DNA from 3 places in the Thioalkalivibrio sp. K90mix genome. Region 1 is predicted to be linked to each of the others. Evidence: predicted binding sites of a transcription regulator. Region 1 holds the regulator's gene; each other region holds the start of a gene.
The links. Region 1 encodes sigma-54, which starts transcription at its own class of promoters, with help from an activator protein. Its sites were predicted from a motif close to TGGCANGNTNCNTGCTT; they were not measured.
Positions count from the first base shown of each region.

Region 1 (5,584 bases):
TTCAGGCGGTCGTCCGGCACCGGCGAGGGCTCGTTGTGATCACGCAAGTCGATGATCAGCCGCAGGTATTTGCCGCCCTTGATCGCGGAGTCCCCGTACATCGCGCGGACGTTCAGCACCCCCAGGCCGCGGACCTCGAGCAGGTCCTGCAGCAGGGCCGGGCAGTGCCCACGCACGATATCCGGGGCGATACGGGCGAACTCCGGCGCATCGTCGGCAATCAGCCGGTGCCCGCGCGAGATCAGCTCGAGCGCCACCTCGCTCTTGCCCACGCTGGAGGCCCCGCTGATCAGCACGCCAATGCCGAGGATCTCCATGAACACGCCATGGCGCACCTCGAAATGGGCCAGCCGCTGCTGCAGGAAATAGCGCAGCAGGGAGATAATCTCGTGGCTGCTGGTCGAGGAGCACAAGATCAGCGGCAGCTGCTCATCGGGGACGTCCGGCATCTCCGAGAACGGGCAGGTGTCCTCGGCGAAGATCACCGCGGTCGTCCCGGTGCGGGCCATCTCCAGGATCAGTTGCTCGCGCTGATCATCGCTCAGCCGCGCGATATAGCGCGCCTCGAAATCGCCGATCACCTGGATACGGTTAGGCCGGATCAGGTTGAGGTGCCCGGCGAGGGGCAGGTCGTCGCCGTCACCGCCGACCAGGTTGCGATCCGGTGCGACCTGCTCGCCGTGTACGTAGCGCAGATCCAGGCGATTGCCCATCGCCTGGATCAGGACCTCTACGGTGATGTCGCGCGCGATGCCGCCCTCTCCCAGTGCCTCGTTCATGCACGAATCTCCGGCAGTGCTGGCACGGGGCGTCGTAAGAGAGAAAGTACTGCCGGGAGAGCCATGTTCAGGCGTCGCCGAAGGCCCGGGTCAGTTCGCGTTCCAGGGCGTCCGCGTCGCCGGCACGGCGCAGCGAGGCGATATTGTCGGGCTGCGAGAGACCGCGAGCCAGCTGCGCCAGCAGGTCCAGGTGCGCGCTGGTCGCCGCCTCGGGCACCAGCAGTGCGATCAGGATGTCCACGGGTTCGTGGTCCATGGCGTCGAAGTCGACCCCCTGGTCCAGCCGCAGGACCGCGACCCGGGGGGCATCGAGCTCGGCCAGACGCCCATGCGGGATGGCCACGCCATGCCCCAGACCGGTGGAGCCAAGCTTCTCGCGGGCAGACAGGGCCTCGAAGATGGCCCCGCTGGCCGGGCCGGCGGACTCCTCGCCGCCGACGGCCAGCAACTCGGCCAGGGTCTCGAGCGCCCGTTTCTGGCTGGAACACTCGGGCTCCAGCCGGATACGGGCGCGGGTGATCAGCTCGGCAATGGTCATTGCGTTAAAGGGCCTGTTCGCGGTTGCGCTGGGCACCCTCGGCGCGGTGATGGTCCTTGACCTTTTCCTTGTGCTTGATCAGCTGACGATCCACCTTGTCGATCAGGCCATCAATCGCCGCATACATATCCTCGTGACTGGCTTCGGCGTGGATGTGATTGCCGCTGACCTGGAGATTGGCCTCCGCCTTGTTGTTCAGGTTCTGGTTTTTCTCGTGGGTCAGCACCACATGCACGTCGATCACTTTGTCGAAGTGGCGTTCCAGCTTCGCGAACTTTTCGTTCACGTAGTCGCGCAGGGCGTCGGTGATATCGACGTGATGGCCGGTCAGGTTGATCTGCATGGTCAGGCTCCTTTTTGCTTGGTTCCACTGGGCATACTCGCCATCTGCCGGCGTTCGCTGGAAGACGGTATGTGCATAGCCTCGCGGTACTTGGCCACGGTGCGTCGGGCCACATTAATGCCCCGATCCGACAGGATCTGGGCCAGTTTTGCATCACTCAGTGGCTTGTTCGGGGTCTCGCCACCAATCAATTCCCGAATCATGGCACGGATCGCGGTCGCCGAGCATTCGCCGCCATCGGCTGTGCCAACATGACTGGAAAAGAAGTACTTGAACTCGAATACCCCACGCGGGGTGTGCATGTATTTCTGTGTAGTCACCCTCGAGATGGTCGATTCGTGCATCTCCAGGGTCTCGGCGATATCGCGCAGGATCAGCGGTTGCATGGCAACCTCACCATGCTCGAGAAACCCCTGCTGGCGCACGACGATGGCCTGGGCGACCCGCAGCAGGGTGTCGTTCCGGCTGTGCAGGCTCTTCAGGAACCAGCGCGCCTCCTGCAACTGATCGCGCATAAACGCGCTATCACGCGCATCGGAGACCTGCCGCACCATGCCCGCATAGAGATCGTTGATGCGAATGCGCGGCGCAATCTCCGGGTTCAAGTCCACGCGCCAGCCATCGCGGTCATGGCGGACATAGACATCCGGCACCACATATTCCGAAGTGGACTCGCTGATCTGGGCACCGGGCCGCGGATTCAGGGTGCGGATCAGGTCCAGCGCCCGCGCCAGCTCGTCCGGGTCGCGCACGCCGGACTGGCGCTGCAGGGCTCGGTAGTCCCGCTTGGCCAGGCTCTCCATGCCGTTTTCCAGGATGGCTCGAGCCGCGTCACGCGCCGGGGCATCCGGCGCCAAATGGCGCAGCTGGATCTCCAGGCACTCGCGCAGGTCCCGCGCACCGACGCCCAGCGGGTCGCACTGCTGAATCCAGTGCAGCACCGCCTCGACCTCGTCGACCCCCACGGGCTCGTCTTCGCCCTGGCTGATCATCTCCGCCAGCGCCTCGAGTTCACTGTCCAGATAGCCGTCCGGGCTGATCGCGTCGATCAGCGCCGCCCCGATCCGTTGGTCTCGTGGGGTCAGGTGGCTCAGATGCAGCTGCCAGAGCAGGTGGTCCTGCAGGCCCTCGTCCTCGCCGTCGGAGGTATTCTCCAGCGGGTCGCGGTCGTCCAGGCCGCGTGGGCTCGGGGCGGGCTCGTAGATGTCGTCCCAGCGACTGTCGGTGCTCAACTCCTCGGGGATCACGTCATCGCCAGCCGTGTCGGCCTGCATGCGATCCCCGTCGACCCGTTCGCCCCCTTCCTCCGGGCGCTCGGGCGGGGCCTCCTCGCCCTCGTCCTCCACCTGCTCGAGCATGGGGTTGCTTTCCAGCGCCTGCTGGATCTCCGCCTGCAACTCCAGCGTGGAAAGCTGCAGCAGACGGATCGCCTGTTGCAGCTGCGGGGTCATCGTCAGCGTCTGCCCCAGCTGCAGATTAAGCCCGGGCTTCAGCATCGCGGTTTGAGGTCCATGGTGACCATCAAGATCATCTTAAGGAAACACTGATCAATGTTCACAGTCGAAAGTTTTCTCCGAGATACACGCGGCGCACCTGGGGGTCGTCCAGCAGCTCCTGCGGGGTCCCGGCGCTCAGGATGCGGCCCTCACTAAGAATATAGGCCCTGTCGCAGATTCCGAGGGTCTCGCGCACGTTGTGGTCGGAAATCAGCACACCGATCCCGCGCTGGGCCAGATGCCCAATCACGGCCTGGATATCACCCACGGAAATCGGATCCACGCCGGCAAACGGTTCGTCCAGGCAGATAAAGCGCGGGTCACCGGCCAGTGCCCGCGCGATCTCGGCGCGACGACGCTCGCCCCCGGACAGGGCAATCCCAGGGCTGTGGCGCACGGTCTCCAGCTGGAACTCCTCGATCAGGGCATCGCCGATGCGGCGTCGCTCGTGGCGGTCGAGCTCCGAGCGCAGCTCCAGCACCGCCTGCAGGTTGTCCCAAACACTCAGCCGACGGAAGATCGAGGCCTCCTGCGGCAGGTAGCCCAGCCCGGCTCGGGCCCGCGAATGAATCGGGGCCCGGGTGATGTCCCGGTCACCCAGCGTGATGCGGCCACGATTGGGCCGGATCAGGCCGACCAGGCTGTAGAAACAGGTGGTCTTGCCTGCGCCGTTCGGTCCCAGCAGGCCCACGACCTCCCCTGGTGCCAGATCGACGTCGACACGATCCAGCACCGTACGCTTGCCATAGCGCTTGGTCAGCTCGCGGCCGGTCAGATAGCCGGCCATCGGCGCAGATTCGCCACCGGCCGCGGCGGGCGCGCTGGTGTCGAGCTCGTTCATTCGTCGTCTTCGCGGGGCTGGATCCTGATACGTACACGCTCGTCATCGGCCTCGCCACGCTCGGCCTCGATCACATCCGTCTCCAGGTCGTAGACGATGCGCTTGCCGCGCGCTTCCTCGGCTGCCGTGATCACATGCGCCTGGTCGGTCAGGATCACCCGGTCCTCGTTCAGCAGGTAGTCGATGCGCAGCGCGGTGGCGATGCGCATCTCGCCCGTCTCCGGGTCCGGGGACTCCAGCCGCGCGGGCTCGCCGTGGGCCTCCATCTCGTAAGGGCGTCGATCGCGGCTGCGCACATAGACCTTGTCGGCCTCCAGTGTCATGTCCCCGCGAATCACCACCACATCACCGGTATAAGTGCTTACGCCCCGCCGGTCGTCCATCTCCGCACGATCGGCGGTAATCTCCACCGGCAGGGGCTGCTGCTGGGCAATGACCGGCGCGGCCAGCAGCAACAAGGCACTGCCCAGCAGCACGGACCATCCGGCCCGGGCGAGCGACGACCCACCACGTTCAGTCATTTGCGGCTTCCTCCTCGCCCGACTCGCTGTAGAGCGTGTACACGTCATGGAACAGCTCTATGGTATCCCCTCGCGAGTCGACGCGCAGACCCGTTCCCCGCTGGAAAAGGCCAGGCTGCTCCAGCGTCGACGGGGCATCGGAGGTGGCGATCATGGTGTCGGTCGCCACCGTCACATCGGCGGATTCAATCACCGTGCGCACGCGCTCGCCACGCTCGGGCTGCACCCCCCGCGTGGGGCCGATCAGGTCCAGGATCTCGTCCATCGGTCGGTGCAGCGCCTCGGGCGCAGTCCAGTGCCATTCGATACCGCCGGCGTCAAAGATATCCAGGTCGGGGTCGTCGATCAGTTGAGGGCCGTCACGGCCAAACTCGCGCAGCCGCGTCCCGCGCAGGCGGTGACTCAACTCGCCGTCCTCGCCAGTCGCGTGCAGCGTGAAGCCCTCGATCTCCAGCGTCACCTCGCCCTCCGGCTCGTGCTCGCTGGCAACAGCGCCGGCCACCAGCGCCGCCATTGGCAACAGGATCAGCGCCACCGGTCCGGCCACCCACTTCATCCGTCGACATACTCCGCGAACAGGGCCTCCAGCCGCCCCTGGGCCGCCAGCAGGCCCTCGCAGACCTCGCGCACCGCGCCGCGACCGCCGGGGGCCTGCGTAACCCAATGTGCATGCTGCAATACCAACGGGTGGGAATCCGCCACCGCGATGCCGAGCCCCACACGGCGCATCGCTGGCAGATCAACGATGTCGTCGCCCACGAAGGCGGCCTCGTCGGGCGCATGGCCGCTCTGCTCCAGCAACTCGTGCAGTGCGGCCCCCTTGTCGCGCCGCCCCTGCACCAGATGCTGCACACCGAGGTCCCGCATGCGGTGCTCGACCACCCCGGAGGTGCGTCCGGTCAGGATCGCGACCTCCAGCCCTCCGTCCAATGCCAGACGGATGCCGTGCCCGTCGCGCGAATGAAAGGCCTTGTACTGCTCGCCGGCATCTCCCATGAACAGGCTGCCATCGGTCAGCACGCCGTCGACATCCAGGATCAGCAGACGCACCGCCGCCTGGCGGCTG
Region 1 is NC_013889.1:388,527-394,110, reverse strand. Features, by position in the region: gene hprK (HPr(Ser) kinase/phosphatase) at 1-779, opposite strand, end outside; gene TK90_RS01815 (PTS sugar transporter subunit IIA) at 847-1,317, opposite strand; gene hpf (ribosome hibernation-promoting factor, HPF/YfiA family) at 1,322-1,660, opposite strand; gene TK90_RS01805 (RNA polymerase factor sigma-54) at 1,663-3,156, opposite strand; gene lptB (LPS export ABC transporter ATP-binding protein) at 3,215-3,943, opposite strand; gene lptA (lipopolysaccharide transport periplasmic protein LptA) at 3,994-4,473, opposite strand; gene lptC (LPS export ABC transporter periplasmic protein LptC) at 4,511-5,074, opposite strand; gene kdsC (3-deoxy-manno-octulosonate-8-phosphatase KdsC) at 5,071-5,584, opposite strand, start outside.

Region 2 (5,584 bases), 850 kb from region 1:
CTCGCGCCGCCCCGAGACGGCTCGGCGCAACGCACTGGAGAAGTCCGCCGTAGTCGTCTCTTCCACACTGACGGGTTCCCGCAGCGTATGCAGGGTTCGCATGCCCGAGGGCGCCACGCCGATCAGCACCTGCTCCTCGCCCACCTGGACCAGCATCAGGCGCTCGCGCGTCCCCACCGAGCGCACCGCGACCAGCTCGATCGTCTGCGAACCCCGGCTCAGGCCACCCTGGGTTCGCCGAAGAATCCAGCCCAGAATGACGATCGCGATGATCACGATGACCAGCCCGCCGATCATCTGCGTCAGGTGGGCGGCGGCCGAAATCCCGCCGTTCGCCTCCTCGGCAAGACCGATCGCAGGCCAGAGCCCCCCCGTGCCGGCCAGTCCGAGGACTGCCAGCCAATGTGCAAATCGTAGTGTCATCAGTTACTTGAGCTTGCGAATGCGTTCACTTGGGCTGATCACATCGGTCAGCCGTATGCCGAACTTCTCGTTGACCACGACCACCTCGCCATGCGCGATGAGCGTCCCGTTCACGAGCACATCCAACGCCTCCCCCGCGAGCCGGTCGAGCTCCACCACCGACCCCTGATTCAGCTGCAGCAGATTGCGGATGGGGATGCGGCTGCGACCGATCTCCATCGAGATGGTGACCGGCACATCCAGCACCATCTGCAGATTAATGTCCTCGGCCGACATGCCGGCCGACGCTGCCAGTTCCTCCGGCTTCAGAGGTTCGGCTTCCGGATCGGGCTTGTGCTTGCGTTCCCTTTTCTCCGCCCCCATCAGGGCATCGGCCGATTCACTTCCGCTACTGCTGGCCTGAGCCTGATTCAGCAGTTCGTCCGGATCGGCGGCCGGCTCGCCGTCGGTATCCTTCTGCTCGGCCAGCGCGGCGGCCCATTCGTCCGCCAGGGCGTCCTGATCTCCTTCGGTGTCACCCGAGTCGGTCTCTGCAGTCGCCTCGGTCGTTACATCGCCCTCCTCCTCGGAGGCCTGATTCTCGTCGTCTTTCTTCTGGTCTTCGGTGTCTGCCATGAGTGCAGCCCTCTATCGCTTGATAATGCGATCCGTCACTTGGATCGCATTCTTGCCATCGGATACGCCAAACTTCCCGCGAAACAGCGGGATATCTTCGACTTTTAATGTCACGGTCTCGGGGAGATTGATCGGGATAATGTCGCCCGGCTGGATATCGAGCAGCTCCTGCACCGTCACCTCGGTCTCGGTCAGCGTGGAGCTCACCTCGACCTCCGCGTCCTGGATCTCTTCTTCCAGCGCCTTCATCCAGCGCTGATCCACGTCCGATCGGTCCGACTGCAGCCCGGTGTCCAGCTGCTCGCGGATCGGCTCGATCATCGAGTACGGCAAGGTGAAATGCAGATTGCCGCCGCCACCATCGAGCTCGATATGGAACTCGCTAATCACGACGATCTCGGTGGGCGATACGATATTGGCGAACTGCGGGTTCACCTCCGAGTTCAGGAACTCGAAGCGCAGATCCATGACCGGCTGCCAGGCCTTGACCATGTCCTCGAATGCGCCTTCGAGGATGCCGTGGACCACGCGCATCTCCATCGGCGTGAAATCACGTCCCTCGATGCGCGTGTGGTAGCGGCCATCGCCACCAAAGAAGTTGTCGACCAGGATGAACACCAGCTTCGGGTCGAACACGAACAGACCGGTCCCGTGCAGCGGATGGGCCCGCACCAGGTTCAGGCTGGTCGGCACGAACAACGAGTGCATGTACTCCGAAAACTTCGAGACACGCGTGCCGACCACGGAGAGTTCCGCGGAGCGGCGCAGCATATTGAACAGGCGTACCCGAAGGTGTCGTGCAAAGCGCTCGTTGATCATCTCCAGCGTGGGCATGCGCCCACGCACGATCCGATCCTGCGTCGCGAAGTTGAATTCGCGGGCCTCTCCGTCATTCGGAAACGGGTCATCCGTTTCGATATCGCCGTCATCGACGCCGTGCAGGAGGGCGTCGATCTCGTCCTGGCTGAGGATGTCCGTTTGCGCCATGGTGGTGCCTACTGCATGACCAGTTCGTTAAAGCGCACCGCTTCCACATCATGTGGTGCGTCCCGCTCCTCAAGGATCTCGGCGATCGCCTCGCGCAGCTCCTCGGCGAGCGATTCCTTCCCGTCACGCGTATTGAGGTCGTCGTAGTGTTTCTCTCCAAGCAGGCCCAGCACATCATTGCGAACGGCCGGCATATGCCGCTCCAGCGCTGCAATCACCTCAGGGTCGGTTGTCACGACGCTTAGCTCGAGCCGGAGATAGCGAATGCGTCCGGGCCCATCAATGTTCACGGTCATCGGCTCCAGTCCGTGGTAGTGGCGCTCGGCAGGGCCTTCTTCGCCGGTCTCTTCCTCGTCACCGCCGGACAAGAAAAACCACGCAGCCGCCGCACCGGCCCCGGCGAACACGAGCACCAGCAAAATGACAATCCAGGTCAGCCCCTTCTTGCCCTTTTCGCCGGCGCCTTCTTCACCCAGTTCGACTTCTTTCTCCGCCATTTCCCACCCTCGAGATTCGTGAATCCGTCCATGTTGACGGCACGGGATCGCGCTGACTATTGCCTGAACTCATAGCAAAGGCGGTGCCAACATCATTTTATATAATTATTTCCGCTGCTTACGCGGATTCCAAGAGAACGCCGGAGGGGTGTAACCAGGAGCAAAAAGGGGAATCGTCAAGATTCAGCCGCCCCGAACCCGGCAGAAGACGGGATCTTGGCGGCACAACAACCGGGGGTGGGAACGACCGGGCGGGTTTACGCACCCGGTCTCTTGCAAACGGACTTACTCAGGCAAAGAGGTCGAGCCGGCGGTTCAGCATCGAAAGGGTGCTACCCGTGGCCTGCTCGCCCTCGGCCTCGGGCTCATCGGCCTCGTTCCGGGCCCGCTGCCCGTCAGCCAATGCCTGCTGACCTTCGTGCTCTTCGGCCGTCTGATCGGACACGGTCGCATCCTCGAGCGTGAGTCCACTCTGGGCGAGACTCTCGCGCAGCCGGGGCATCGCCGCCTCCAGGACCTCGCGGGTCACCGGATTTGCACTGATGAACTGGACCGTGGCCCGATCACCATCGACGTTCAGACGGACATCGAGTGTCCCCAGTTGCGGCGGGTGCAGCTTGATCTCCGTACGGCCGCCCTGGGCACGCGCCAGCATGCGGATCTGGTCCGTCAGCTCGCGCTCACCACCCGGTTGCAGCAGCCGCGCCAGGTCCAGGCGCAGCGAGCTGCGTGAGCCCTCGCTGCCTTCCGCAGCCTGTACATGCGCCGGCAAAATTCCGGCCAGGGGTTCCGCGCGTACCTGCCCCCTTTGCGTGTCCGTCCCCTGGGACATCCATTGCGCCAGCAGCTCCAGCACATTTTCGCGCGAAAGGCGGCTATTCGGACCCAGCAGCTCGATACCCGCCACGCTACCCGAACCAGTCGAGCCAGCCGGGCCCTGGCTGGACTCGAGGAACAGCCGCATGACCGCTGCCGGCAACGGCTTGATCTCGCGCGCACCACCGCTTTCATCGGCGCGGTCCATCCGCGCAACGGGCGGACCGGGGCGATCATCGACTGCCGTCATAAGCGCGGCCAGCGGCAAATCCTTGCCGCCCGGCTCGACTTCGACGGCCAGTTCTCCCTCGTCCATCAGGGACTGCAAGCGGGCCAGCATGCCGTCCAGATCGAGCCCCTCAAGCTCCTCCTCACCGACGCCCAGATCGACCAGCAGCGCCTCAAGCTGCGGCCGAAGAATATCGAGGAAGCCCTCGCCGTCTGCGGTTTTCAGGTCCTTCAGCCCTTCGAGGCCTTCGAGCGCCTGAAGGTCCTTGAGGTCACTGCCAGCCCCCAACAACTGCAGCAGCGGCATCATCCCCTGACCGGCATTGCCTGTCGCGATCATCAATGGATCCTCTGATTCATTGCCCGGCTCGCAGCCGTTGCCGGGCATTCCTGGTCAGCTTATTCAAGATTCTTGCCAGTCCTGGTGCGCAGCCTGCGCGCGCGTGTGCACTTGCCGGGTCGCCCACATGTCCTGCTCATGCTGGCGACGGCGGTCGGCCTCTCGCTCCTGTTCTGCAATGCGGCGCTCCAGGAGCTTTTCCAGGGACATCACCGCCCGGTGGCGGAGCAGCCACTCCTGGCGTGCCTGCTCCGCCTGTGCACCCGCGGCCTGCGCGCGAAGATCCTGCTGTTCCAGGGCATGCCGCAACTGATCCCGCATCCCGGAAAGCCACTTGAGCTGATTTGTGTCGTCGGGCAGTGGCGCGCGGAGATACTCGAGCTGATAGCCCTCCAGCTGAGTCCGCTGGGTCTCGACAGCGTCCAGTTGTTGCAGTCGCGCCCCCAGTTGGCGCGTGGCTTCACTTTCCTCGATGCGTCGCAGACGCAAAAGACGTTCCAGCCGCCGGGAATCCATTTCAGGCGCCCCCGATCAAGGCCAGGAGTTCGTCGCGGGCCTGATCAAACCCGACCGCCTCGTCGCGGCCCTGTCCAAGATAGGCCTCCAGCCGCTCGTGCATCGCCACCGCTTCGTCCAGATGGGTATCCGCCCCCCTGCGGTAGGCGCCCACGGCAATCAGGTCGCGGTTGCGCATGTAGGTCGAGGCAAGATCCCGGAAGCGCCGGGCCGCCTGCTCGTGCTCCGGCGTGATCAGCGCGCTCATCACTCGCGAGACCGACGCCGACACGTCGATCGCGGGATAGCGCCCGGTCTCCGCGATCTCGCGCGACAGGACCACGTGCCCGTCGAGGATCGCACGCGCCGCATCCACGATCGGATCGTTCTGGTCATCCCCCTCGGCCAGCACCGTATAGAACGCCGTGATCGAACCACCGCCCACATCGCCGTTACCGGCTCGCTCCACCAATTGCGGCAGACGCGCAAACACCGAGGCGGCATAGCCCTTGGAGGCTGGTGGCTCGCCAATCGCCATCGCGATCTCGCGCGCCCCTTGAGCAAAGCGCGTGAGCGAATCCATCAACAGCAGCACATTGAGCCCACGGTCGCGGAAGGATTCCGCGACCGTAGTGGCCACCCAGGCGCCGTGCTGGCGAAGCAGTGGCGACTGATCGGCAGGCACGGCTACGACCACGGTTCTCTGGCGGGACTCCTCGTCCAGAATCTCGTGGATGAATTCATTCACTTCGCGACCACGCTCGCCGATCAAACCAACCACGATCACATCGGCACTGGTGTTGCGCGTCATCATCCCGAGCAAGACACTCTTCCCGACACCGGAGCCGGCGAACAGGCCCAGCCGTTGTCCCCTCCCGACCGACAGCAGCCCGTTGATCGAGCGTATCCCGACATCCAGCGGTTCCCGCACCGGCGCCCGCTGTAGCGGGTTGATCGGGCGGCCCGACAGCGGACTGTGGTCGCGCGCGCGCAAGGGCCCTTTCCCATCCAGCGGCTGGCCATTGGCATCGATCACGCGCCCGAGCAGCGCGTCCCCGACCGGGATCTCGCGTTGGATATCCAGTGGTTCAATGCGCGCACCGGGCGTCAGGCCCGAGGCCAGCTCCTCCGGCATCAGAAAGGTGCGGTCGTTCTGGAACCCCACCACCTCGGCCGGGACGGC
Region 2 is NC_013889.1:1,237,792-1,243,375, reverse strand. Features, by position in the region: gene fliO (flagellar biosynthetic protein FliO) at 1-423, opposite strand, end outside; gene fliN (flagellar motor switch protein FliN) at 427-1,038, opposite strand; gene fliM (flagellar motor switch protein FliM) at 1,051-2,025, opposite strand; gene fliL (flagellar basal body-associated protein FliL) at 2,034-2,522, opposite strand; gene TK90_RS05845 (flagellar hook-length control protein FliK) at 2,812-3,906, opposite strand; gene TK90_RS05840 (flagellar export protein FliJ) at 3,970-4,422, opposite strand; gene TK90_RS05835 (FliI/YscN family ATPase) at 4,424-5,584, opposite strand, start outside.
Region 2: a site for sigma-54 is predicted at 2,595-2,611, ahead of fliL (flagellar basal body-associated protein FliL). Genes of this name have one in related genera too.

Region 3 (5,584 bases), 310 kb from region 1:
TCAGGGCAATAAAGCCCAGCTTCGCCTCGGTGGTCTCCGGCTTGCCGTTGCCGGCCTTCGCATACCCCCAGGGCGCGGCCCCGGAAACGCCCAGCGCGGTCGCGCCGATCCCGGCGGCCATGCCGCCCAGGAAACGCCGGCGCGACAGGCCGGGGGTCTTCTTCGTGTCGTTCGTGTGATCGGTCATTGCGGGTTCACTCCCCTTGTCAGGCAACTCGTCCAAAAACGAAAAAAGGCGTCGCATCAGCCCGGCCGCTTGTGCAGCCGGGTGATGGACGCCTTTGTCCAGTCCCGTGGGAGGCCCGGTCATCGGGTCTCCCTGTTGTCAGGCGACGAACCGCCATTGGCTCGTCTTGCCGATACTCCTGCAGGAGGTGTGCCAATTAGCCGTTGCTAATCGACCTCGCCGGAAACAATCGCGCCATGGCGCGGGAAAATCGGATGGTTCGCCGTATGGAGTTGAACGCTGTCGGAAAACCCGGCGTCCGGGAGACGATCCGCAAGGCACCAGACTGGGGCGCGCTTGCGGTGCAGATGAACCGCGCTGGTGCACAACCTGTAGGAGCCGCCTTGGCGGCGAAGCCCCTGCCAGTGGCAGACACTGGCAGGGGCTTCGCGGGCAAGCCCGCGCCCACAGAGGCGCCGCCCACCGGCATCCCTTTCCCGGGGAATGGGCTACAGACCGCCCTTGCCCAGCAGGTCGGACATCGCGACGGTCGCCTCGGCGACCTCGGCCAGGCGCCGGTTCTGGTTCATCGCGGTCTGGCGCAGGAGCTTGTAGGCCTGATCCTCGCTGAGGCCGCGGTGCTGGATCAGCAGCGCCTTGGCGCGCTCGATGGTCTTGCGTTCGTCCAGGGCCTGGCGTGCCGCATGCAATTCGTCCTCCACCGACTGCAGCCGGGTCGCCTGGCGCTGCACCAGGTCCATCACCGAGTGCCCGACGATCGGGACGTTGAGTACGGTCTCGCCCTCCTCCTGCGTGCTCTCCAGGCCCTCCGGCGCGCCGAAAAACACCGCATACGGCACGCTGTCGCGCAGCTCCGACTCGGCGAGTTGCTCCACCCGATCACGCACAGCGCCCAGGTCCGCGCGATCCGCCGTGATGCGTGCCGAACAGCACTCGTTCAGGTGCATCTCCAGCAGGTCCTCGATCTCCTTCATCGCGTCGATGCGCGCGGTGGTGCAGGCAAACCAGGTCTCGGCGCGGGCCGGGTCCGGCAGGGGATCGCCCCGGAGATCGCCGTGGGTACAGGCCTGACGGCGCAGCCGCTCGACCTCCGCCGCGAAGCCCGCGCCCTGCAGTTCCTGCCAGGCCGCGCAGGCGGGCTTCGGGGCAAACTCGGAGAAGATCCGAAACGAGCGTTCCTGGGCATCGATCCGGTGCAACAGGGACTGGCGCAGTTCGCCATCGAACACGCCCTGACCAAAGCCGGCGGCCCCGATCGCGCGTTCCTGGCCCGCCAGCTCCTTGCCCTGCATGAAGTTCAGCAGGGCCACCAGGGCCCGCGAGACCTCCGGGTCCGTGGCGGAGTCAGCGGCCTCGAACACCACTGCCAGCAGCGACCGGATCAGCTCGCTGAAGCCGCGCATCGCCTCCATCGGCGAGAGCGTGCGTTCGCTGACCTCCGCCCGCAGGCTGGGCAGACCCGACAGGCCATGCAGCGCCAGCGCCATGCGCCCCAGCAGACGGCTGCGCGCGTGGGCACAGGCCCCGGGCTCCAGCCAGCCATCAAGGTGTTCACGAAACGCCTGTGCGGTGGTGTCGGATTCAGCTCGGTACTGCGCTAGTTCGTCCGCATAGCGCTGGCCACCGGAGCCGATCCAGAGGCTGGAGGCACCGCGTTCGCGCTGGAGCTGATGCACCAGCGCGCGGATGCGCCCGACCAGCTGTACCGCCTCCAGCAGGCGCTCCAGGCTCACCACCTCGCACTTGCGCGAGGCGACCAGGAAGTCGCCAATGGCCTCTTCGAAGGAAAAACTCGGGGATGGGGTCTGGGTCATGCTCGTCGTCCGTGGATCACTCCCGGAACAAACAAGCATGCGATGTGCCAGTTCGAGGGGCTGACACAGGAGACACGGGCAAAACGGGCGGGGGATCACACCCCACCCGCGGACCGGCCCGCTCGATCAGAAGCTCATGGAGCGGTCGAAATCGGCAACGGCCTGGACGTACTGACCCATGCCGGCCATCTCGGCGTTCGGCAGGAAGTTGTGCTCGCCGACGTCGCGGCCCTTGGCGCAGGCCTCGCAGGCCCAGAACGGGACGCCTTCCTCGACCAGCGAATCCACGATGTCCTTCATCGCCGGCATGTTGTGGCCGACGATCTTGTCGTAGACATTCCGGTTGGCGATGTTCACGGCCTCGCCCTGCAGCCAGACGGTCACGTCATGGCCCTGCTGCTTGGCCACGTTCGCGGCAATCATGCCGAGAGTGGCGCGGGTCGGGTCGTCAGTACCGGCGGTAACAGCAACAATAAAACGCATGGGACTCTCCTTGGTCACGTCAAAGTGGCAGGCACCGTAGCGACCCAAGTCGGGACCGTCGAGTTCCCACAAGCCTCAAGGAGACGCCGAGTCAGGAAGCGCCTTTCGACGTAATGCTCATGCGATAGAGCTTGAAGGCCATCAGCAGCCAGGGAATGGCGTGCATGATCAGGTCGAGGATATCGATCGGACGGGTCAGCTCGCCCTGGAAGAGCCAGCGGATCTTCTCGACGATGTGCGGTTCGGGGACATAGGGCGACAGCCCCAGGGTGGCCACGAACAGTGCAAACAACCACAGTGGGGAACGGTCGACCCAGGCAACAAAGGCTTTCATGGCGCGCATCCTACCCGAAGCCTGGGCCGACTTGCGACTGCTCTGGGATCGGGGACTCTCGAGGTGCCCCAATGCCACGCAGGAGCACCGGCGGACAGTGCACCAGGTCCTCCGGTCGGTCGATGTCCGCCCGCGCTTCCAGCTCCGCCCAGACAAGACCCTGCGCCTGGGCCCGCTCACGGGTCTGTTCCAGCACCCGATCGCTGCCCCACTCGACGGCCTCGAACAGCCCGGGGACGGGCCGCGCGGCGGCCAGCAGCACATAGCCACCATCCAGCGCCGGGATCAGTGCCACATCCGCCCCTTCAGCCAGCGCCTTACGTGCAGCGACCAGGTCCCCGACACCCAGCGTCGGGGCATCGGACCCCATCACCAGTGCCGGAAACGGCCCCACCTCCAGTGCATGGCGCATGCGGGCCCCGAGGTCATCACCCACCTGGCTGTGCAGGGAACAGCCAAAGCGTTCCGCACAACGCTCGAGGAACGGATGATCGGTATCCGGGGTGCACCACAGCTCCACATGGTCCGGTGCCACCTGACGGGCCACGTCCAGCGCGTGCTCCAGCAGCCGTTCGTGCAGCCGTGCGGCGCCCTTGGCACCCAGCGCGGGAATCAGCCGCGTCTTGGTCCGGCCCGGCTCGGGCGCGCGGGCAAAGACCAGCACGCGCGGCGCATCCGTCGGCCGACGTTCAGGCATCACCACGATAAAGTCGCGCCAGCCCGTCCGGGTTTGCACCCAGCCAGTAGGCCAGGCGCAACCGCCACATCAGCCAGATCGTGCGCCAAGCGCCCTGCCGCTCCCAGCGCCGGGACGACGTGACCAGCCACGTGCGCAGGCACCTTGGGCGCCCCACCGATCGCTTCAGCCGCCGCGAGAGCTCGATGTCCTCCATCAGCGGCTGGTCCGGCCAGCCGCCTACGGCATCGAACGCCGAGCGTGTAATGAATATGCCCTGATCCCCGGTCGCGATCCCGCTCAGACGCGAGCGCAGGTTCATCATCGCGGCGATCAGCGCGAATATTCCGCGACCGCCCGACAGGCGGACGTCGAAACGTCCCCAGGCGCGATCGTCCCGGGCCACCGCGTCGCGCAGGGCATGCACCGCCACCCCGGCTCCGTCCGGAAACGTGGTGTCGGCATGCAGAAACCAGAGCGCCTCGCCTCGGGCGCGCTCGGCGCCGGCATTCATCTGCCGTGCGCGCCCCGGGGCGCTGGACAGCACACTCACACCGCATTGCCCTGCCTGCTGGACAGTCCCGTCCGTGCTCCCGCCGTCGACCACGATCACCTCGCAGTCGAGGATCTCGCCCAGGGTATCCAGCAAGGGCGGGAGAGATTCGGCTTCGTTCAGTACCGGGATGATCACGGACAGGAAGGGTGACTCCCGCGACATGGTTGCTACGGGACTCAGGCTGGCGACTGGACGGCTTTCTGCCCCTGCCAGATCCGGCGCAACAGCCGAGGCAGCAACAGCAGCAGGGCCAGCACGGCGAGAATCGCCAGCCCCAGCTGGACCCGGTTGTCCGTATCACCCGCCACCATCTCGCGCGTAGCGTGGCCCAGCCAGGCATAGGCGAACAGGCTGGGGATCAATGCGACCAGGGTCGTGATCGTGAACACGGTCAGCGGCATACGCACCAGGCCCAGGGCGTAGTTGGTCGGGGCGAACGGGAAGACCGGCACCAGCCGTGTCAGTGCGACCACGCGCCAGCCCTCGGCCTCCACATCCTCGCGCAGCCGTGCGCTGCGCGGACCCAGACGCGGTTCCAGCCAGGGTTGCAGCAGGGTGCGCGCCAGCATGAACGCGATAATCGCAGCGATGGTCGCCGCCAGCAGGCTCAGGGCCCCGCCGGTGAACGGCCCGAACAGCGCCCCTCCCAGCAGGATCCAGAAGGTGCTGGGCAACGGAAACAGCGCAAGGACGACAAAGGCCAGCACAAACATCATGTAGGCGCCCATCCCCCAGCTGGCGAGCCACGCCTCGACGTCCTGCAGCGGCAGCAGATCAGGCCACTCGGTGGTCAGTGCTACCCAGACCAGCGACCCTGCCAGCAGGACCGCGGCCAACAGCCACCAGCGTTCGGGATGATGTATCTGCATATGTCTCTATTCTTTGCCGTCGCCGCGCAGTCGCTCCAGCCGTTCGGCCAGCGCGCGCTCCGTGCCCTCGCGTTTCGCCCGATAGAAGCGCTGGTCCTCGAGCCCCTCGGGCAGATAGACCTGTCCGCGCGCGAAACCGTCCGGTTCATCATGATCATAGCGATATCCGGCGCCGAACCCCTCCTCGCGCATCAACTCCGTGGGGGCATTGCGAAGATGCAGGGGCACGCCGGGGCTGCCCGTCTCCCGGATGCTGGCGCGGACCTCGTTCAACGCGGTGTAGGCGCTGTTGCTCTTGGGGGCGGCGGCCAGCTCGATCGCCGCCTGGATCAGCGCGAGATCGCCTTCCGGCCGCCCAAGCCGCTCCATCGTCTGCCAGGCCGCCAGCACCCGAGCACCCAGCCCTACGGCCGCCAGCCCGATGTCCTCGTAGGCCATGCGCAGCAGGCGCCGGCCGAGATAATCCGGGTCACAGCCGGCATCCAGCATGCGCGTCAGCCAGTACACCGCCGCACCAGGATCGGATCCGCGCACCGACTTGTGCAGGGCGGAGATCTGGTCATAGAAGGCATCGCCCTGGCGATCGAAGGCCAGGCTCTGCGCCCCCATCACCGCGCGCAGGGCGTCGGCGGTGATCTCGCCGTCACGTGCCAGATCCGAGGCGG
Region 3 is NC_013889.1:700,243-705,826, reverse strand. Features, by position in the region: gene TK90_RS03340 (CmpA/NrtA family ABC transporter substrate-binding protein) at 1-187, opposite strand, end outside; gene TK90_RS03335 (nitrate regulatory protein) at 676-2,001, opposite strand; gene TK90_RS03330 (DsrE family protein) at 2,128-2,484, opposite strand; gene TK90_RS03325 (hypothetical protein) at 2,576-2,818, opposite strand; gene TK90_RS03320 (TIGR04282 family arsenosugar biosynthesis glycosyltransferase) at 2,829-3,515, opposite strand; gene TK90_RS03315 (TIGR04283 family arsenosugar biosynthesis glycosyltransferase) at 3,508-4,212, opposite strand; gene TK90_RS03310 (TVP38/TMEM64 family protein) at 4,227-4,919, opposite strand; gene TK90_RS03305 (replication-associated recombination protein A) at 4,926-5,584, opposite strand, start outside.
Region 3: a site for sigma-54 is predicted at 2,035-2,051, ahead of TK90_RS03335 (nitrate regulatory protein). Genes of this name have one in related genera too.